One region of the Streptomyces aureoversilis genome, then DNA from elsewhere that is predicted to be linked to it. Evidence: riboswitches for the same ligand, from Rfam matches in the RefSeq annotation. Region 1 holds a riboswitch; each other region holds the start of a gene.
What was found. Region 1 has a riboswitch for cobalamin ahead of metE (5-methyltetrahydropteroyltriglutamate--homocysteine S-methyltransferase). Riboswitches for the same ligand answer to the same signal wherever they lie in the genome.
Positions count from the first base shown of each region.

Region 1 (4,973 bases):
CGGGCTCAGGGCCTCCAGGAATCGCGCGACATCGTCGGTCGGCATGGGTTCTCCCTCGTCAGCGTCGACGGGCATCCCTTTCCCGCCGCCGGGAGGCCACCGACGGGCCGGGACCGCCCCTTCACCTGAAAGGGGAACGGGCAGGCGCCGGCAGGCGGAAGCGCGGCCGCCCGCTCCCGGTGCCGGGAGCGGGCGGCCCGCCGGGCGGGCCCTGCTATTCCTGCCGCACGTACAGCAGCAGACGGGCGAAGAGGCCGGGCCGGGTCGGTGGCGCGCCGCGGGGGGCGGCCGGTTCGGCTTCCGCGACGGGGATGCTCGCGCCGGGGCCGGCAGGAGGCTTCTCCTCGGCCAGGGCGGCGGGGTCCGCACCGCGCGAAGGGCTCGTGGTGCCCGGAGGGTGCTCACCGTCGGTCGAGGCGGGCTTGGGGTCTGGACCGTGGGCGCGGTAGACCTGGGCACGCAGATACGCACTCAGGACACGCGCGGGATCGAGGGGCATGACGTCTCTCTGCTCTCGTGCCTGCCGGTGTGAAGGGAGTTCCGCATGTGCGTCCGCCCGGGACGGCCGGGGGCGGGCGCGGTCCTTCTCAGCAGCGCAGGACGTCGTGGCGCGCGGGGCCGGCGGAAGCCGCGGGGGCCTCGGGGGCGGCCGGGGCCGGCAGCGGGCAGGCCGGGGCGGCCCGCGAGACGGACGCCCGGAAGGGCGGGAGGCAGGAGCGCCTGGAGGGCGAGACCGAGGAGCGGGGCGAACGGGGGTCCGCGACGCAGTCGTCGGTGGCGGCGAACTCCACGGAGACGGAGCTCTCCTCCGGGCCGGGGCCCAGGGCGTAGACGGTGCCGCTCCCGCCGGAGAACAGCAGGAGGACGGAGACCAGCACGGCGACCGTGGCCCGCACGGCGGGCCGCCACGGCAGCGGCTCAGGACTCCACAGGTTCATGCACTAAGCGTAATCAGTCAATTACTTTCGGCGCATTCCACCGTTCGGGTGAGGCCGTTGAATCGGACCCTGCATCTTCGTGCGGGGGCCGGGTACCTGGCCCGGATGGTCGCACAGCCCGCGCCAGAGCACCCGGGCGCGCCGTACGGTCGAGGCAGGGCCTCCCGCTCGGCGGCGGAGCCCGGCCACGGCCAGGACGGCGAAGGAGGAGCAGTGACGGATGCCCGGGAGAGTGCGGACCACGTCAGCGTGCATCTGACGGACTGCGGCCACCAGGACGCGGGCGCCGTCTTCGGCGTCCTCGAGGCCGTCTTCCCCGAGGCCGGGCCGCCGCGCGGCGAGACCGGGCCCGGCGCCCCGGGCGCCGGGCCCATGATCTGGTGCATGAGCGTCGACACCCGGACGCGCACCGGCGGCGACGCGGTGCAGCCGGAGGGGACGCCCCTGTCGGGCGCGGTGACCGCCGACCTCTTCGGCGCGGCGGACCCCGTCCGCCAGGTCAAGGAGGAGCTCGAACGGGCCTTCGCCGTCGAGCACCGGGGGCACGTGTCCGGCGAGCACGAGATGGAGCTGCGCCTGCGCCTGGCCACGCGAACGGCCTCCTGAGGAACGTCCGTTCGTGCGTCGCGTGTCCCACACCACAGTCCGGTATCCGAACAGGTCTGTCCGTGGGCCCGCCCGGCACCATATGGTGACGGTGCAGCCGGTTCGCCCTGCTCGCCAGGCAGGCGCGTCGCAAGAGGGAACCCGGTGGGAATCCGGGACTGCCCCGCAGCGGTGAGCGGGAACGACCGCCGTCATACGCACTGGATCCGTACGGATCCGGGAAGCGACGGCCAGTAGGTGCCATGTGGCGTGCCCGCGAGTCCGAAGACCTGCCGACTGCCCGTGCGCTGCCGAGCGCACGGAGATCCCGGTGACCTCGAGGGCGGGTCGGCGCACACATCAGGCGGGCACGGACGGCGGCGCATACGCGACCGCACTCCGGCAGCACCGCCCGGTTCCGTCGTTCCTTCGCGCCTTCCGCCCGTCCCCGGGGTCATGGACGCACGCACGCTCGCGAAGGAGAGTTCCGTGACCAGCAAGTCCGCAGCCGCGGCAGCCCAGGCCACCGTGTACGGCTACCCCCGTCAGGGCCGCAACCGTGAACTGAAGAAGGCGATCGAGGGGTACTGGAAGGACCGCGTCACCGCCGGCGACCTCCGGGACACGGCCGCCGCACTGCGCCGCACCAACTGGCAGCAGCTGGCCGGCGCCGGCGTTCACGAGGTGCCCACGGGCGACTTCTCGCTCTACGACCACGTCCTGGACACCAGCGTCATGGTCGGCGCGATCCCCGCGCGGCACCGCGCGGCCGTCGAAGCCGACTCCCTCGACGGCTACTTCGCCATGGCCCGCGGCACCCAGGACGTGGCGCCGCTGGAGATGACCAAGTGGTTCGACACCAACTACCACTACCTGGTCCCCGAGCTCGGCCCCGACACGGCCTTCGCCGCGGACTCCACCAAGCAGGTCGCCGAGCTGAAGGAGGCCCTCGCCCTCGGCCTGACCCCCCGTCCGGTCCTCGTCGGGCCCGTCACCTACCTACTGCTGGCCAAGGCCGCACCCGGCGTCGCCGCCGACTTCGAACCGCTCACCCTCCTCGACCGGCTGCTGCCGGTGTACGCCGAGGTGCTCGCCGACCTGCGGGCCGCCGGGGCCGCCTGGGTGCAGCTCGACGAGCCCGCCCTGGTCCAGGACCGCACCCCCGCCGAGCTGAACGCCGCCGGCCGCGCCTACCGCGACCTGGGCGGCCTGACCGACCGGCCCCAGCTGCTCGTCGCCTCCTACTTCGACCGGCTCGGCGAGGCCCTGCCCGTCCTCGCCAAGGCCCCCGTCGAGGGCCTCGCCCTGGACTTCACCGGGCCCGCCGCCGCCAACCTCGACGACCTCGCGGCCGTCGGCGGACTGCCCGGCAAGCGCCTCCTGGCCGGCGTCGTCAACGGCCGCAACGTGTGGATCAACGACTTCGAGAAGTCCCTGTCCACGCTCGGCACCCTCCTCGGCCTCGCCGGCCGCGTCGACGTCTCCTCCTCCTGCTCCCTGCTGCACGTCCCGCTGGACGCCGCGGCCGAGCGGGACATCGACCCGCAGATCGTCCGCTGGCTGGCCTTCGCCCGCCAGAAGACCGCCGAGGTCGTCACCCTGGCCCGCGGCCTGGCGCAGGGCACCGACACCATCGCGGCCGAACTGGCCGCCAACCGCGCCGACCTGGCCTCCCGCGCCGGCTCGGCCATCACCCGCGACCCGGCCGTGCGCGCCCGCGCCGCGGCCGTCACCGACGCCGACGGCCGCCGCTCGCAGCCGTACGCCCAGCGGGCGGCCGCGCAGCGGGCCCACCTCGGCCTGCCGCTGCTGCCGACCACCACCATCGGCTCCTTCCCGCAGACGACGGAGCTGCGCACCGCCCGCGCCGACCTGCGCGCCGGGCGGATCGACGAGGCCGCGTACGAGCGGCGCATCGAGGCCGAGATCCGCGAGGTCATCTCCTTCCAGGAGAAGGCCGGCATCGACGTCCTGGTGCACGGCGAGCCCGAGCGCAACGACATGGTGCAGTACTTCGCCGAGCAGCTGACGGGCTATCTGGCCACGCAGCACGGCTGGGTCCAGTCGTACGGCACGCGCTACGTCCGCCCGCCGATCCTCGCCGGCGACATCTCCCGCCCCGAGCCGATGACCGTGCGCTGGACCCGCTTCGCCCAGTCGGTGGCGAGCCGCCCGGTCAAGGGCATGCTGACCGGCCCGGTCACCATGCTCGCCTGGTCGTTCGTCCGCGACGACCAGCCGCTCGGCGAGACCGCCCGCCAGGTGGCCCTCGCCCTGCGCGACGAGGTGAACGACCTGGAGGCCGCCGGGACGTCGGTGATCCAGGTGGACGAGCCCGCCCTGCGCGAGACGCTGCCCCTGCGCGCGGCCGGCCACGCCGGGTACCTGGCGTGGGCGACCGAGTCGTTCCGCCTGTCCACCAGCGGCGTCCGGCCGGACACCCAGATCCACACGCACATGTGCTACGCGGAGTTCGGCGACGTCCTCCAGGCCATCGACGACCTCGACGCCGACGTCATCAGCCTGGAGGCCGCCCGCTCGCACATGCAGGTCGCCGCGGAGCTGGCCGTCGCCGGCTACCCGCGCGAGGTCGGCCCGGGCGTCTACGACATCCACTCGCCGCGCATCCCGGGGGCGGACGAGGCGGCGGCGCTGCTGCGCAAGGGCCTGGAGGCGATCCCCGGCGAGCGCCTGTGGGTCAACCCCGACTGCGGTCTGAAGACCCGTGGCTGGACCGAGGTCCGGGCCTCCCTGGAGAACCTGGTCGCGGCGGCCCGCACGGTCCGGGCCGAGATCCCCGGCCAGGCCTCCTGACGGTCACCTGACGGGAGGGGGCGGCGCCGGACGACCCGGCGTCCGCCCCCTCCTGCCGCGGGGTCAGCGCGCGGGCAGGATCCGGTCGAGGTGGTAGTCCAGCGTCGTCCGGACGTCGGCGAGGGTGCGCCGGCCGTGGAGCACGTCCATGCCCAGCCCCGTCACGCCCGAAACCAGCAGGTCCGCCTCCCGCCCCGGGTCGGTGCCGGGCGCCGCCCCCGCCTGCGCGATCAGACCGGCGACGAGCTGCTCGACGGGCTGGGAGGCGTGCAGGAAGACCTCGGCCAGTGCCGGGTCGGTGAGGCTGCGCACGTAGTACGCGACGAAGACGCGCAAGGCGCTGCGGCGCTGCTCGTCCAGGGGCAGGAACTCGTTCAGGACGGCTCCCAGCACCGCCCGCAGGTCCGCCGGATCGGGCAGCACGGCCATGCGCGCCCGGGCCCGCCGGTCGTTCTCCTCGTGCAGCAGGTGCAGCGCCGAGACGAGGAGGCCGTGCTTGCTCCCGAAGTGGTACTGGACGACGCGCAGCGAGACCCCCGCCTCGGCCGCGACCTCGCGCATGCTGGCCGCCTCCAGGCCCCGCTGCGCCGCGATCCGCCAGACGGCCTCGGCGATCTGACGCCGCCGTCCCTCGCC
Region 1 covers NZ_JBHSKJ010000001.1:257,664-262,636, reverse strand. The annotation lists gene ACFPP6_RS00980 (hypothetical protein) at 1-45, opposite strand, end outside; gene ACFPP6_RS00975 (hypothetical protein) at 215-499, opposite strand; gene ACFPP6_RS00970 (hypothetical protein) at 588-938, opposite strand; gene ACFPP6_RS00965 (hypothetical protein) at 1,152-1,544, shown strand; cobalamin riboswitch at 1,625-1,835, shown strand; gene metE (5-methyltetrahydropteroyltriglutamate--homocysteine S-methyltransferase) at 2,013-4,337, shown strand; gene ACFPP6_RS00955 (TetR/AcrR family transcriptional regulator) at 4,401-4,973, opposite strand, start outside.

Region 2 (4,973 bases), on a different contig from region 1:
CCGGTGGCCGAGGGAGTCGACGAGCGGCGAGGACTCCCCATGAGCTACGCGGACCTGCTGCGCGGCCCCCACGTGACCAGGCTGCTCCTGGGCAGCCTCGTCGGGCGGCTGCCGAGCGCGATGGCCTCCGTCGCCGTACCGCTGGCCCTCCGTCAGGCGGGGGCGTCCTACGGGTTCGTGGGCGTGGCGGTGGGCGTGTTCGCCATCGCCTCCGCGATCGGCGGCCCGCTGCTGGGCCGTCTCGTGGACCGGGCGGGCCAGCCGCTCGTCCTGCTGCCCACCGCCCTCGTGGCGGCCGTGGGCTTCGCGGTCGTGGCGATCGCGCCCGGCAGCCGCACGGCCGTCCTCGCCGGAGTCGCGCTCGCCGGAGCGGCAACGCCGCCGCTGGAGCCGTGCCTGCGGGCCCTGTGGCCGGACATCGTCGCGCCCGGGAAGCTGGAGGCGGCCTACGCCCTGGACTCCGCCTCGCAGGAGCTGGTCTTCGTCGGCGGGCCCCTGGTGGTGGCCGGCGGGGTGGCCGTCGCCTCGCCCGAGGCGGCGCTGTGGGCAGGTGCGCTCCTGGGCATCGCCGGAGTGCTCGTCGTCGCCACAGCCCCGCCCGCCCGGGTCTGGAAGGCGCCCGCCCGCTCCGGCGACTGGCTCGGCCCGCTGCGCAGCCGCGGCCTGGTAGTGCTGCTCACGGGCCTCACGGGCGCGGGCGTGGCCATCGGCACGCTCAACGTCCTCGTCGTCCACTACGCGGAGGACCACCGGCTGCCCGGCGGTGCCCCCACGCTCCTCGCGCTCAACGCCCTCGGCGCGCTGATCGGCGGGCTGGCCTACGGGGCCGTGCGGCACTGGCGGGTGGCGCCGCCGCGCCGGACGCTGCTGCTGATGCTGGGGCTCACGGCCGGGTACGGGCTGCTGTGCCTGCTGCCCGCGCCGCCGTTCATGGCCGGCCTGATGATCCTCACCGGGCTGTTCCTCGCGCCCGTGCTCACCGTCGTGTTCGTGCTGGTGGGCGAGCTCGCCCCGGCGGGCACCGTCACCGAGGCGTTCGCCTGGCTGGTGACCCTGATGACGGCGGGCGTGGCGCTGGGCTCGGCCGTCGTCGGCACGGTGCTGGAGACGGCCGGGCCCACGTGGGCCGCGTCGTGCGGGGCCGCCGGGCTCGCCGTGGGCGTCCTGGTGATCCTCGCCGGGCAGGCGCACCTCGTCCCGGTGGCGCGGGAGGAGGCCGAAGAGGCGCCCGCCCGCGCCGTCTGAGCAGGGCCGGTGCCGCGACCGGATCCGGCCCGCGATCAAGCCCGGCCCCGCGATCAGGCCCGGCCCCGGCCCTGCGGCGACCGGGCCGGGCGGGACCGGGCCGGTCGGTACCGGACCGGCCGGCGTCAGCTCTCGGCCGCGGCCTGCGTGCGGGCCGCCCAGCGCTGTTCGACCTTGCCGAAGCGCCAGTAGCCGAGGGCCGCCGCCCACACCACCACGAACAGGCCGACGATGACGAAGCCCACGTTGTCGAGGTTCAGGCCGGCGATCCAGCCGCTCACCGCGTCGTCCAGCCCCAGCTTCTCGTGCAGGACGCCGACCAGTTCGATGGTGCCGATGAGGAAGGCCACGGCGATGGACAGGCCGGTGATCGTGAGGTTGTAGTAGACCTTGCGGACCGGGTTGGAGAACGCCCACTGGTAGGCGAAGTTCATGAACGTGCCGTCGAGCGTGTCGAACAGGCTCATGCCCGCGGCGAACAGCAGCGGCAGGCACACGATCGCGTACCAGGGCAGGCCCGCGGCGGCCCCGCTGCCCGCCATCACCATCAGCGTGACCTCGGTGGCGGTGTCGAAGCCGAGCCCGAAGAGGAAGCCCAGCGGGTACATCTGCCCCGGCCGGGTGATGGAGCGGGTGAAGCGGCCGAGGATGCGGTTCATGAAGCCGCGCGAGTCCAGGTGCTGCTCCAGCTCGGCCTCGTCGTAGCGGCCCTCGCGCATGGCGCGGAAGATGCGCAGGATGCCGGCGAGGGCGACGAGGTTGAGCGCGGCGATGAGGTAGAGGAAGCCTCCGGAGACCGTCGTGCCGACGACGCCCAGGGTCTGGTGGGCCGTGGACTCCTCGTCCATCAGCCGCCCCGCGAGCTGGGTGCCGCCGGCCACCAGGGCGGCCATCGCGACGACGACGCTGGAGTGGCCGAGCGCGAACCAGAAGCCGACGGAGACCGGGCGCTTGCCGTCCGCCATGAGCTTGCGGGTGGTGTTGTCGATGGCGGCGATGTGGTCGGCGTCGAAGGCGTGCCGCATGCCGAGGGTGTAGGCGGTGATGCCGAGCCCGACCCCGTAGACCTTCGAGCCGACGGTGTAGTGGTTGGGGACGACGAGCAGGTAGAGCACGCCGAACGCGACGACGTGCAGGGCGGCTATGACGGCCAGCAGACCGGCGGTCCGCACGGTGTCCTCGCGGCGCCAGCGGAAGGCGGGCGCGGGGCCTGCACCGGGACCGGTACCGGTGGAGCCGGGTGAACCGGATGAATCAGCAGTAAGGGACATCTTGGGTTGAACGCTCCAGCACCTCGTGGACCATTTGCGAGATGCCGTGGCCGGTCTCCTGGCTTACGGGTCCGTTCGCGCCCGTCCCCGCCTTCCCGGCAGCCGGCTGCGGCCAGTGGCTCCGCGCGCCGTGGGGAGCGCGCGGAACGGGACGGTCACTCCCCGATCACAGTGGCGAGGGCCGCTCCGGACTGGGACCACGAGGGCCCGTCACCGGTCTTCCCGAACACCACGGCCGGGCCACCCTAGCGGTTGTGCACAAGTTCTGCAGTTGCACATCTCTCGCAATCGACGGCGGCAGGCCGTAGGCGGACGGGGCTGCGGGCCGAGCCCTTCCCCCGGACGGCCCAGCCTCTGCGCCGGCATCTCCCGCCCCGCCCACCCCTTCCATCACTGCCGTCACGGATGGAAGCCGCCCGGTCAGCCGGTCGGCGGCACCGGCGTGTCGGAACGGTGGACGGTTGCGACACGCCGGTGCTACCAGTGCATTGGACGGATAATCAGGTCAGCCGGACCCCGTCCGGCGCGAGAAAGGGCCGACCGCCATGGCAGAGACGGAACCATCGCCGGACGAGCGGGTCGGCTTCGTGCGCCGCATCGGACTGTTCCAGGCCACCGCCATCAACATGAGCCAGATGTGCGGCATCGGCCCCTTCGTCACCATCCCCCTCATGGTCGCGGCCTTCGGCGGCCCGCAGGCCGTCATCGGCTTCGTCGCGGGCGCGGTGCTGGCCCTGGCCGACGGGCTGATCTGGGCCGAGCTCGGCGCCTCGCTGCCCGGCGCGGGCGGCAGCTACGTCTACCTGCGCCAGGCCTTCCAGTACCGCACCGGGAAGCTGATGCCGTTCCTGTTCGTGTGGACGGCGATGCTCTTCATCCCGCTGGGCATGTCCACCGGGGTCATCGGCTTCGTGCAGTACCTGGGCTATCTGTGGCCGGACATGGGCCAGACGCAGGGCGACCTGACCGGGCTGGCCGTCATCGCGCTGATCGTGCTGGTGCTGTGGCGGCGCGTCGAGAACATCGCGCGGATCACGGTCGTGCTGTGGTGCGTGATGATCGCCTCCGTCGTGCTGGTCATCCTCGCCGCCTTCACCCACTTCAGCCCCGACCGGGCCTTCACCTACCCCGCGGACGCCTTCGAGCTGACGACCAACCACTTCTGGATCGGCTTCGCGGCGGGCCTGACCATCGGCATCTACGACTACCTCGGCTACAACACGGCCGCCTACATGGGCGCCGAGATCAAGAACCCCGGGCGCACCCTGCCGCGCGCCATCGTCTTCTCCATCCTCGGCATCATGGCCATCTACCTGCTCCTGCAGATCGGCACGCTCGGCGTCATCGACTGGAAGCAGATGCTCGACCCCGCCTCGACGGCGTCCTCGTCCGTCGCCTCGGCGGTCCTGGAGGAGGCCTGGGGCAAGGGGCCCGCCCGGCTCGTCACCGTGCTCATCCTCGTCACGGCCGTCGCCTCGGTCCTCGCCGGGCTGCTCGGCGGCTCCCGGGTGCCCTACGACGCCGCCCGGGAGAAGGTCTTCTTCCGCCCCTTCGGGCGACTGCACCCCAGACACCGCTTCCCGGCGCTGGGCCTGGCCGCCATGGGAGTCATCACGGGCGCAGGGTTCCTGATCGGCCGTCATACGAACCTGGCCACGCTGATCCAGCTGCTCACCTCCGTGATGGTGATCGTGCAGGCCCTCGCCCAGGTCCTGGCCGTGACCGTGCTGCGCCGCCGCCAGCCGGACCTGCCGCGCCCGTACCGGATGTGGCTCTACCCGCTGCCGAGCCTGGTGGCGCTGGTGGGGTGGCTCGTCATCTACGGCTACGCGAACCGGAATTCACCCGGGCGGCACCCCATCGAATGGTCCCTGGCCTGGGTCGGGGCCGGTTGCGTGGCCTTCCTGCTCTGGTCGCGCTACGAGAAGGTGTGGCCGTTCGGGCCGCGGGAGATCAGCGAGGAGTACCTGCACGGCGCCGGCCCGGACACCGCCCCCGGGACGGCCGCCGGAACCGCCCCCGGCCTCGCCGCGGGTGCGGTCCCTGACACCAGGTCGGGCGGGGCGCCGGACGCCGACCCGGACACCGGGGTGCCCGCCGAGCGGTGATACTTGCATCCATGCCTGTTTCTGCCTCCCCTCACTCACCTCCCGCCCCGCACGCCTCCGCCGCCCGCCGCAGGCTGTACTGGCACCGCCTCTTCTTCGGGCTGTGGTACCGCCCGGTCGAGATCCTGGACGAGGCGCGGGACCGGAGCGTGTGGGGGGCGGCGGCGTTCCTGTGCCTGCTCTGCGGAGCGCTGGGGACGCTGGGCAAGGACTCGTTCTGGGAGGGCTGGCGGGTGGGCCCGGCCCTGGCCCTGGAGGCCATGGCGATAGCCGACGTCGTGCTCGTGCTGGCCAGCCTGCTGCTGGGCATCGCCACCCAGGCCATCGCCCGCCGGCTCGGCGGCAACGG
Region 2 covers NZ_JBHSKJ010000003.1:208,311-213,283, reverse strand. The annotation lists gene ACFPP6_RS06495 (MFS transporter) at 40-1,245, shown strand; gene nicT (Nickel transporter NicT) at 1,371-2,516, opposite strand; cobalamin riboswitch at 2,548-2,765, opposite strand; gene ACFPP6_RS06485 (APC family permease) at 3,062-4,624, shown strand; gene ACFPP6_RS06480 (hypothetical protein) at 4,636-4,973, shown strand, end outside.
Region 2: linked by a shared signal. The riboswitch ahead of nicT (Nickel transporter NicT) and the one ahead of metE (5-methyltetrahydropteroyltriglutamate--homocysteine S-methyltransferase) in region 1 are both predicted to bind cobalamin.

Region 3 (4,973 bases), on a different contig from region 1:
GCGGGTGGTGCGGTCCCACACGCCGAGCTTCTTGAGGTCCTCCACCAGATAGGTGTTGACCTGCAGGAACTCACCGGAGAGCGTCTCGCGCTTGAAGAGGTTGGAGACCTGCGGCTCGATGCACTCGTACACGCCGGCGATGGAGGCGATGGTGGCCGTCGGGGCGATGGCGAGCAGCAGCGAGTTGCGCATGCCGACCTCGCCGATGCGGGCGCGCAGCGCCTCCCAGCGGTCCTCCCAGGCGGCGACGGCGTTGGGGTAGTGGTCCGGGTGCAGCACGCCGCGGGCGGTGCGGGTCGCGGACCAGGCCGGGTGCGGGCCGTGCCGCTCGGCGAGGTCGGCGGAGGCCTCGTACGCCGCGAGCATGATGCGCTCGGAGATGCGGGTGGACAGCTCCTTCGCCTCGGGCGAGTCGAAGGGCATGCGCAGGCGGAAGAAGACGTCCTGCAGGCCCATCAGGCCCAGGCCCACCGGGCGCCAGCGGCTGTTGGAGCTGCCGGCCTGCTCGGTCGGGTAGAAGTTGATGTCCACGACGCGGTCGAGGAACGTGACGGCCGTGCGGACCGTGCGGTCGAGCTTCTCCCAGTCCATCTCGCCGTCGGCACCGAGGTGCTGCGCGAGGTTGACGGAGCCCAGGTTGCAGACCGCGGTCTCGCCGTCGTCCGTGACCTCGAGGATCTCGGTGCAGAGGTTCGAGGAGTGGACGACCGCGCCCTTCTCGGCCGTCTGGTTGGCGGTGCGGTTGGCGGCGTCCTTGAACGTCATCCAGCCGTTGCCGGTCTGCGCGAGGGTGCGCATCATGCGGGCGTAGAGCACGCGGGCCGGGATCTGCTTGACGGCCTTGCCCTCGGCCTCGTACTTGCGGTACGCGGCGTCGAACTCGTCGCCGTAGAGGTCGACCAGGTCGGGCGTGTCGGCCGGGGAGAACAGCGACCACTCGGCGTCGGCCTCGACGCGGCGCATGAACTCGTCCGGGATCCAGTGCGCGATGTTGAGGTTGTGGGTGCGGCGGGCCTCCTCACCGGTGTTGTCGCGGAGCTCCAGGAACTCCTCGATGTCGGCGTGCCAGGTCTCGAGGTAGACGCAGGCCGCGCCCTTGCGGCGGCCGCCCTGGTTGACGGCGGCGACGGAGGCGTCGAGGGTGCGCAGGAACGGCACGATGCCGTTGGAGTGGCCGTTGGTGCCGCGGATCAGCGAGCCGCGCGAGCGGATGCGGCTGTACGACAGGCCGATGCCGCCGGCGTGCTTCGACAGGCGCGCCACCTGGTGGTAGCGGTCGTAGATCGAGTCCAGCTCGTCCAGCGGGGAGTCCAGCAGGTAGCAGGACGACATCTGCGGGTGGCGGGTGCCGGAGTTGAAGAGCGTGGGGGAGGACGGCAGGTACGACAGGGTGCTCGTCAGGCCGTACAGCTCGGCGACGTCGGCGACGGCGCGCTCGGAGTGGTCCTCGGCCAGGCCGCAGGCCACGCGCAGCAGGAAGTGCTGCGGGGTCTCGATCACGTTGCGGGTGATCGGGTGGCGCAGCAGGTAGCGGCTGTGCAGGGTGCGCAGGCCGAAGTAGCCGAAGCGGTCGTCGGCGCCGCCGAGGAGGGCCTCGTCGACCAGCTCGTCCAGGCGCGCGGCGTGGGTGGCCACGAAGGCGGCGGTGTCGTCCGCGATCAGGCCCTCGCGGTGGCCGACGGCGACCGAGGCGGAGAAGGACGTGGCGCCCTGGCCGGCGGCCTCGTCGGCGATCGCGCGGGTGAGCAGCCGCGCGGCGAGCTTGGAGTACTCGGGCTCCTCGGCGATCAGCCCGGCGGCGGCCTCGGTGGCGAGGGAGCGCAGCTCGGCCTCGTCCGAGTTCGCGCTCCGGCCCCGCAGTGCGGCGGCGGCGACCTTGCCGGGGTCGGTGGCAGGAAGGTCGGCGGTGAGGTCGGTCAGGGTGCGCAGCAGCGCGGTCCCGGGGCCGCCGGTCGCTTCTTCCGCTGAGACCGGATCGGCGGGCGCGATGGTCACTGAGGCTCTCCCTCGCTCGGCTGGGTGGGCCGGCGGGAGAGCACGACGGTCGCGTACGGGCGCGCCTGACGGACCAGGGCATGCCTCGTAGGCGTCCGTCGGCCCAACCCGCGAGGCCCGGACGAATTCAACGCCCATAGCCGAGCCCAGGGCAGGCTCGGTGGAGGGCGTGCTGCCGGCAGGTACTCGGACTCCTGCATGCGCGGCTTAACGGCATACATGCACCGTTGCGGGACAGTTCCGGATTTTCACCGGATTCCCCTGCGACGACAGCGAGGACGAGCATACATCTAGTGCCGCCCCTCGTACGCGCCCCCACATGTTGTGTCGCGCGGTAAGCGCATGGGTCGGAATGTGTTATCAGGCCCCGGTGTTGAGGGTGGGTTCGCAGGTCGGAGGGGGGTCCGGGAGCGGGGCGCGGCGAAGGGCCGCCACGCCCCCTCCAGGGGGGCGTGGCGGCCCGGTCGGCTCCGCGGGGCGAGGGCCCCGCCGAGGGTCGCTCTAATGCCCTCCAGGGGCCCCTGCGGTGGCCGGCGGGAGCTCGGTCCGGACCCCGGGGTCGCCCGCGTCCGCCGTGTAGTCCGCAGCCGAGGTCTCGTCCGTGCCGTCCGGCACGCGGAGCGCCTTCAGGGTGAACGTCAGGACGATGACGACGATCACATTGAGCGCGAAGGCGGTGAGCCCGATATAGCCCTTTTCTCCGATAAGGGGGATGAGGTTGGTATTCCCGAAATGATCCTGCGTCGCGCTCGGCGTGTCGTACGCCTTCCAGGTGCCGTACCCCATCCCCGCGGCCCAGCCGGCCAGCAGGGCCCAGCGGTGGAACCAGCGGGTGAAGAGCCCGCCCACGAGCGCGGGGACCGTCTGCAGGATCCAGATGCCACCGAGCAGCTGGAAGTTGATGGCGACGGTCTTGTCCATGGTGAGGACGAAGACGAGCGCGCCGACCTTCACCAGCAGCGAGGCGAGCTTGGAGACCTTCGCCTCGTGCCCGGGCGAGGCGTCCGGCCGGATGAAGTCCTTGTAGATGTTGCGGGTGAAAAGGTTCGCCGCGGCGATCGACATGATCGCGGCCGGGACCAGGGCGCCGATGCCGATGGCGGCGAAGGCCACGCCCGTGAACCAGTCCGGGAACATGTCCTCGAACAGCTGGGGGATCGCGAGCTGCCCGTTCTTCACCTTGATCCCCGCGGCGATGGCCATGAAGCCGAGCATCGCGAGCAGGCCCAGCATCAGGGAGTACAGCGGCAGGATCGTCGTGTTGCGGCGGATGACGTTGCGGCCTTTGCTGGAGAGAACCGCGGTCACCGAGTGGGGGTAGAGGAAGAGCGCCATCGCCGAGCCGAGCGCGAGCGTCGCGTACGCCCACTGCGCGTCCGGACCGCTCACCAGGGCGCCGCGCGGTTTGCCGGTCTCCGGGTTCTTGACCGCGAACGCTTCGCCCGCCTTCGCGAAGATGTCGTCGAAACCGCCCAGCTTGATGGGGATGTAGATGATCGCCACGATGATCACGATGTAGATCAGCGTGTCCTTGACGAAGGCGATCAGCGCGGGCGCCCGCAGCCCGGAGGAGTAGGTGTAGGCCGCGAGCACGCCGAAGGCGATGAGCAGCGGCAGGTCCTTCATGAACCAGTTCGACCCGCCGCCCACGCCCAGCACGTCCAGGACCGCCTGTATGCCGACGAGCTGCAGCGCGATGTACGGCATCGTCGCGAGGATGCCGGTGAGCGCGAGGGCGAGCGAGAGGCCCTTCGAGCCGAAGCGGCCGCGGACGAAGTCCGACGACGTCACGTAGCCGTGCTTGTGGGAGACCGACCACAGGCGGGGCAGGAAGGTGAAGACCAGGGGGTAGCAGAGGATCGTGTACGGCACCGCGAAGAAGCCGGCCGCACCGCCCGCGTAGATCGCCGCCGGGACGGCCACGAAGGTGTACGCGGTGTAGAGGTCGCCGCCGAGCAGGAACCAGGTGACCCAGGTGCCGAAGGACCGCCCGCCCAGCCCCCACTCGTCGAGGTTGTCCGCGTTCTCGGCCCGCCGCCACTTCGAGGCCATGAAGCCCATGACCGTCACGGCCAGGAAGAAGAAGATGAAGACGGCGAGCGCCACGCCGTTCACGCCGTCCTTCATCGCCGCTCACCCGCCTTGCGGGCCCGCTCCTGACGCCGCACGAGCACGTAGGCGACGACGGTGAGCAGGGTCGAAACGGGCACCCACAGCATCTGGTACCAGTAGAAGAAAGGGATGCCGATGAAGGCGGGCGCGGTCCTGGCGTAGGAGTCGACCCACAGCATCGCGACGAACGGGACGGCCAGACACAGTCCCGCCACGGCCAGGGGCAGGGTGACGACCGCCCTCCTGCCGCCCTCCGGTGGTTCCGTCATGGTGGTGACTCCCCCCTGTGTGATCACTGCGTGATGCGCAGGAAATCTAGGCGAGGGCCCCGCTGGGCGTCACCCCCTGTCCGCATATCGGTATGACATCGACATCGGGCCTGTTGAAAAGGCGTTCCGTTTATGGTGAGTTGATGGACATGGAGGGGTCTTGAGGTGGGCGGTCGCCGGCTGCGGCGACGTCGTGCGGCGTCAGGTACTGCCGGCCCTGCGGGGCCTGGGCGAGGAGACGGCGTACGTCTGGGGGCGGGACCCGGCGCGCGCCGCCCGTACGGCCGCGGAGCACGGGGTGCCCGCGGGCGGCGACGACCTCGGCCGGCTCACCGACGCCGACGCGGTGTACGTGGCCACGCCCGTCGCCGCGCACGTGCCCCTCGCGCTCCACGCGCTGCGCGCCGGCTGCCACGTCCTGGTCGAGAAGCCCCTGGCGGGCGCGCTCGGCGGCGGGGGCGTCCTGGCGGCGGAGGCGGCCCGGGCGGGGCTGTGCGCGGGTGTGGCTTACCACCGCAGACTGGGGCCTGCCGCACGGCAGTTGCGCGAGGCGCTGGCGGCGCGCGAGCCCGCGCGCGTGCAGATCACCTTCTGCGC
Region 3 covers NZ_JBHSKJ010000008.1:296,313-301,285, forward strand. The annotation lists gene ACFPP6_RS16740 (ribonucleoside-diphosphate reductase subunit alpha) at 1-1,995, opposite strand, end outside; adenosylcobalamin-variant (AdoCbl-variant) riboswitch at 2,168-2,268, opposite strand; gene mctP (monocarboxylate uptake permease MctP) at 2,497-4,122, opposite strand; gene ACFPP6_RS16750 (DUF3311 domain-containing protein) at 4,119-4,376, opposite strand; gene ACFPP6_RS16755 (Gfo/Idh/MocA family protein) at 4,537-4,973, shown strand, end outside.
Region 3: linked by a shared signal. The riboswitch ahead of ACFPP6_RS16740 (ribonucleoside-diphosphate reductase subunit alpha) and the one ahead of metE (5-methyltetrahydropteroyltriglutamate--homocysteine S-methyltransferase) in region 1 are both predicted to bind cobalamin.

Region 4 (4,973 bases), on a different contig from region 1:
CGACCAGGTCGCGCGGGGTCAGCCGGTCGTACGGGATGCCGCTCGGGGTGACGACGACGGCGTCCCCGACCCGTGCGGAGACGTTGCCCGAGGTGCCCACCACGAGGCCGTCGGCCGTGGTGCGCCGGGCCGTGGCCACGACGCCGTCCCATGCCCGGCGGATCTGTTCGCTCTCTCTCATCCGTCCCTCCGTCCCACCCTGCGTCCGTCCTTGCGTCCGCCCTGTCATCCGTGCTCCGCCTCCGGTTCGCGTCATTGATCAGTCCGACCCAGTTCACCTTCCGTTCACCAAGGGTCTTTACGGTCCACGCTGTACTGACCATCGAGCTGATTGCCTGGGTGAATGGAACACATCACGCTTCTCATCGGGATCGTGATCGTCACGGCCTTGGTGTTCGACTTTACGAACGGCTTCCACGACACGGCCAACGCCATGGCCACCACCATCTCCACCGGCGCCCTCAAGCCCAAGACCGCGGTGGCGATGTCGGCGGTCCTGAACCTCGTCGGGGCGTTCCTGTCCGTCGAGGTGGCCAAGACCATCTCCGGGGGAATCATCGATGAGACCGCCGGCATCAGACCCGAAGTGATCTTCGCCGGTCTGGTCGGCGCCATCGTCTGGAACCTGCTGACCTGGCTCGCCGGGCTCCCCTCCAGCTCCTCGCACGCCCTCTTCGGCGGTCTGATCGGTGCGACGGTCGTCGCCGTCGGCTTCGACGCGGTCAACACCGACAAGGTCGTCATGAAGGTCCTGATCCCGGCCGTCGCCGCGCCGCTCGTGGCCGGCATCGCCGCCTGGTGCGCGACCCGCCTCACCTACCGGCTCACCAAGGGCCGCGACGAGCGCGAGACCGCCAAGGGCTACCGCGCCGGCCAGATCGCCTCGGCCGCCCTGGTCTCCCTCGCCCACGGCACCAACGACGCCCAGAAGACCATGGGCGTGATCACCCTCGCCCTCGTCGCCGGCGGCGTCGTCGCCCCGCACGCCGACCCGCCCATGTGGGTCATCGTCTCCGCGGGCCTGGCCATCGCGCTCGGCACGTACCTGGGCGGCTGGCGCATCATCCAGACCCTCGGCAAGGGCCTCACCGACATCAAGCCCGCGCAGGGCTTCGCCGCGCAGACCGGCGCCGCGACCGTGATCCTCGCCTCCTCGCACATCGGCTTCGCCCTCTCCACCACCCAGGTCTGCTCCGGCTCGATCATGGGCGCCGGCCTCGGCCGCAAGGGCGGCGTCGTGCGCTGGTCGACCGCAAGCCGCATGATCATGGCCTGGGGCCTGACCCTGCCCGCCGCGGGCCTGGTCGCCGGTGGCGCCGCCCTCCTCGCCGACCAGGGCGACTGGGGCGTCGCGGCCGTCGCCGTCCTCGGCCTGGCCGTCTCCGGCGCGATCTGGCTGGCCTCGCGCCGCAAGCCCGTCACCCACGAGGACCTGGACCCGAGCGAGGCCGGCACCGACGCCGAGCCGGCCGGTGTCGTCACCGCGGCCCTGCAGGCCGTCGCCCCGCCGCCGGCCGGCCCCCTGGCCGCCGCGGTCTCCCCCTCCCCCGAGGCCGGGCGGGCTCCTGCCGCCGCCACGGCGAGCTAAGGCTTAAGGAAGAAACAGCATGCAGATCGACTGGGCAGCCCTCGGCCAGGTCTTCGGCGTCAGCCTCGTGGTGACGGTCGGCCTGGTGGGCATCTTCACCCTCGGCATCGTCGGCACGTCGCCCCGCGCGGGGAGCTCGGCGGACTCGGCGGCGGGCGCGGGGGCGCTCGTGCGGCACTCCGGTGCGTACGCGTGCTTCGCGCTGTGCGCGGCGGCCGTGGGCTACGGCATCTACTTGATCGTGGTGTAACCGCTCACGACCCGCTTCGACGGCCGGGACCCCCACGGGGGTCCCGGCCGCTGCGTTTCCCTCCGGGGGTCGCAGGAAGCCTCCGGGTGCTGCGGGCAGCACGGCACCGCCGGAGAGGTGCGGAGAGGTGCGTCACAGGCGCGCGCCACGGCGGCGGCAGAAGATTCCGCGCGGCCCGGGCGGCGAAGGCCGGGAGCCCTCACACCCGCCGCGCGCAAAGATCCGCCGCCACGGCGAGCGACCGGCACGGCGGAGTCCGGCGGTGCCGCGCTCCCCGGGCTGCCCGGCGCAGCCGGGGACGGCGGGTCGGGCCAGGTCAGAGGTGAGTTGACGGCGCCCGCGGCACATGGTGGACTTCCGGAGCCAAACGGCGACAGCAGAGGAAGCCGGTGTGAATCCGGCGCGGTCCCGCCACTGTCACCGGGGAGCGTCTCCCCCACGCGATGCCACGGCGGCGAGCCGGAAGGCCGGGGCGGCGCGGATCCGGGAGCCAGGAGACTCTGGTCGCCGGTCACGTCGAGCCAGGGCGCGGACCCTGAGTGAGGACACATCGTCATGCCCGGCGCCCGCCACCGAACGCCCCGTACGCTTCCCTCCCCCCGCCGAGGCGTGACGGCGGTCTGAGCCGATGCGTGCCGATCCGATCGGTTTCGCGTGCGGCGCCGCCCTCGGCTTCCTCGGTGACCGCGTCCTGGGCGACCCCCGCCGCGGCCACCCCGTGGCCGCGTTCGGCCGCGCCGCCCAGGCCGTCGAGCAGCGCCTGTGGCGCGACCACCGCGGCCACGGCGCCGCGCAGGCCCTGCTGTGCGCGGGCGGCCCGGCCGCCGGTGCCGCGCTGCTGGCGCGCGCCGCGCGCGCTTCCCGCCCCGCCGGCATCGCCCTGACCGCCGCCGCCACCTGGGCCGTGCTCGGGGGCACCTCCCTGGGCCGCGAGGCCCGCGCGATCGGCGGCGCGCTCGCCGCCGGCGACGTGGACGTCGCCCGCGAGCGCCTGCCGCACCTGTGCGGGCGCGACCCGCAGGCCCTGGACGGGCAGCAGATCGCGCGCGCCGTCGTGGAGTCCGTGGCCGAGAACACCTCCGACGCCGTCGTCGGCGCGCTGGTGTGGGGCGCCCTCGGGGGCGTGCCGGGTCTGGTGGCCTTCCGGGCCGTGAACACGCTGGACGCGATGGTGGGCCACAAGTCCCCCCGCTACCGCCGCTTCGGCTGGGCCTCGGCCCGGCTCGACGACGTCGCCGGCTGGCCCGGCGCCCGCCTCACCGCGGCCCTCGCCGTCCTCGCGGGCCCGGATCCGCGCGGCGCCTGGCGGGTGGCCCGGCGGGACGCGTCCCGCCACCCCAGCCCCAACGCGGGTCCCGTGGAGGCCGCGTTCGCCGGCGCCCTCGGCGTGCGGCTCGGCGGCACCCTCGCGTACGCGGGCCGCGTCGAGCACCGGCCCGTGCTGGGGGCGGAGAACCGCCCGGTGGCGACGGACGACATCGAGCGCGCGGTACGCCTCTCGCGCCGGGTCTCCCTGCTGGCCCTGGGAACGGCCGTGGTGGGCAGGCTCTCTGTCGGAAGCTTCGCACGGTACGCACGGAGGAGGAGCCGGTGACGGCTGACAGGAGCGGGTCCGCGGGCCCGCTGGGCGGGGGCCTGCTGGTGGCCGGCACCACCTCGGACGCGGGCAAGAGCGTGGTGACGGCCGGCATCTGCCGCTGGCTGTCCCGCAAGGGCGTCAAGGTCGCGCCGTTCAAGGCGCAGAACATGTCGCTCAACTCGTTCGTGACGCGCGAGGGCGCGGAGATAGGCCGGGCCCAGGCCATGCAGGCGGCCGCGGCCCGCGTGGAGCCGAGCGCCCTCATGAACCCCGTGCTGCTCAAGCCGGGCGGCGACCGCAGCAGCCAGGTCGTGCTGATGGGCAAGCCGGTGGGCGAGCTCAGTGCGCGCGGCTATCACGCGGGCCGCCAGGAGCATCTGTTCGGCACGGTGACCGAGTGCCTGGAGGAGCTGCGGCGCACGCACGACGCGGTGATCTGCGAGGGCGCCGGCAGCCCGGCCGAGATCAACCTGCGGCGCAGCGACATCGTCAACATGGGCATCGCCCGGGCGGCCCGGCTGCCCGTGGTCGTGGTCGGCGACATCGACCGCGGCGGCGTCTTCGCGTCGTTCTTCGGCACGACGGCCCTGCTCTCGCCCGAGGACCAGGAGCTGATAGCGGGTTACGTCGTCAACAAGTTCCGGGGCGACGTGACGCTGCTGGAGCCCGGCCTGGACATGCTGTACGAGCTGACGGGCCGGCGCACGTTCGGCGTCCTGCCGTTCGCGCACGGCCTCGGCATCGACGAGGAGGACGGCCTGCGCGTCTCGCTGCGCGGCGCCGTGCGCGAGTCGGTGGTGGCCCCGCCGCACGGGGCGGACGTGCTGCGGGTCGCGGTGTGCGCGGTGCCGCTGATGTCCAACTTCACGGACGTGGACGCGCTGGCGGCCGAGCCGGGCGTGGTCGTCCGCTTCGTGGACCGCCCCGAGGAGCTCGCCGACGCGGACCTGGTCGTGGTGCCGGGCACCCGCGGCACCGTGCGGGCCCTGAAGTGGCTGCGGGAGCGCGGGCTCGCGGACGCGCTGGCCCGGCGCGCCGCCGAGGGCCGCCCCGTCCTGGGCATCTGCGGCGGCTTCCAGGTTCTGGGCGAGCGCATCGAGGACGAGGTGGAGTCCCGGGCCGGCGTCGTGGAGGGCCTGGGCCTGCTGCCCGTACGGGTGCGGTTCGCGGCGGAGAAGACCCTGGCGCGGCCGGTGGGCACGGCCCTGGGCGAGCCCGTCGAGGGCTACGAGATCCACCACGGCGTGGCCGACGTCCGCGGCGGCGACGAGCCGTTCCTCGACGGCTGCCGGGTGGGAGCCGTGTGGGGCACGCACTGGCACGGCTCGCTGGAGAGCGACGGCTTCCGGCGGGCGTTCCTGCGGCGCGTCGCGGAGGCCGCGGGCCGGGCGTTCGTCCCGGCACCGGACACGAGCTTCGCCGCGCTGCGGGAGGAACAGCTGGACCGGCTGGGCGATCTGATCGAGGAACACGCGGACACGGACGCGCTGCTGCGGCTGATCGAGGACGGGGTTCCGGTCGGCGCCCCCTTCATTCCGCCGGGGGCGCCGTGAACA
Region 4 covers NZ_JBHSKJ010000009.1:268,222-273,194, reverse strand. The annotation lists gene ACFPP6_RS18285 (class II aldolase/adducin family protein) at 1-181, opposite strand, end outside; gene ACFPP6_RS18280 (inorganic phosphate transporter) at 344-1,588, shown strand; gene ACFPP6_RS18275 (hypothetical protein) at 1,608-1,838, shown strand; cobalamin riboswitch at 2,219-2,338, shown strand; gene ACFPP6_RS18270 (cobalamin biosynthesis protein) at 2,467-3,432, shown strand; gene ACFPP6_RS18265 (cobyric acid synthase) at 3,462-4,970, shown strand.
Region 4: linked by a shared signal. The riboswitch ahead of ACFPP6_RS18270 (cobalamin biosynthesis protein) and the one ahead of metE (5-methyltetrahydropteroyltriglutamate--homocysteine S-methyltransferase) in region 1 are both predicted to bind cobalamin.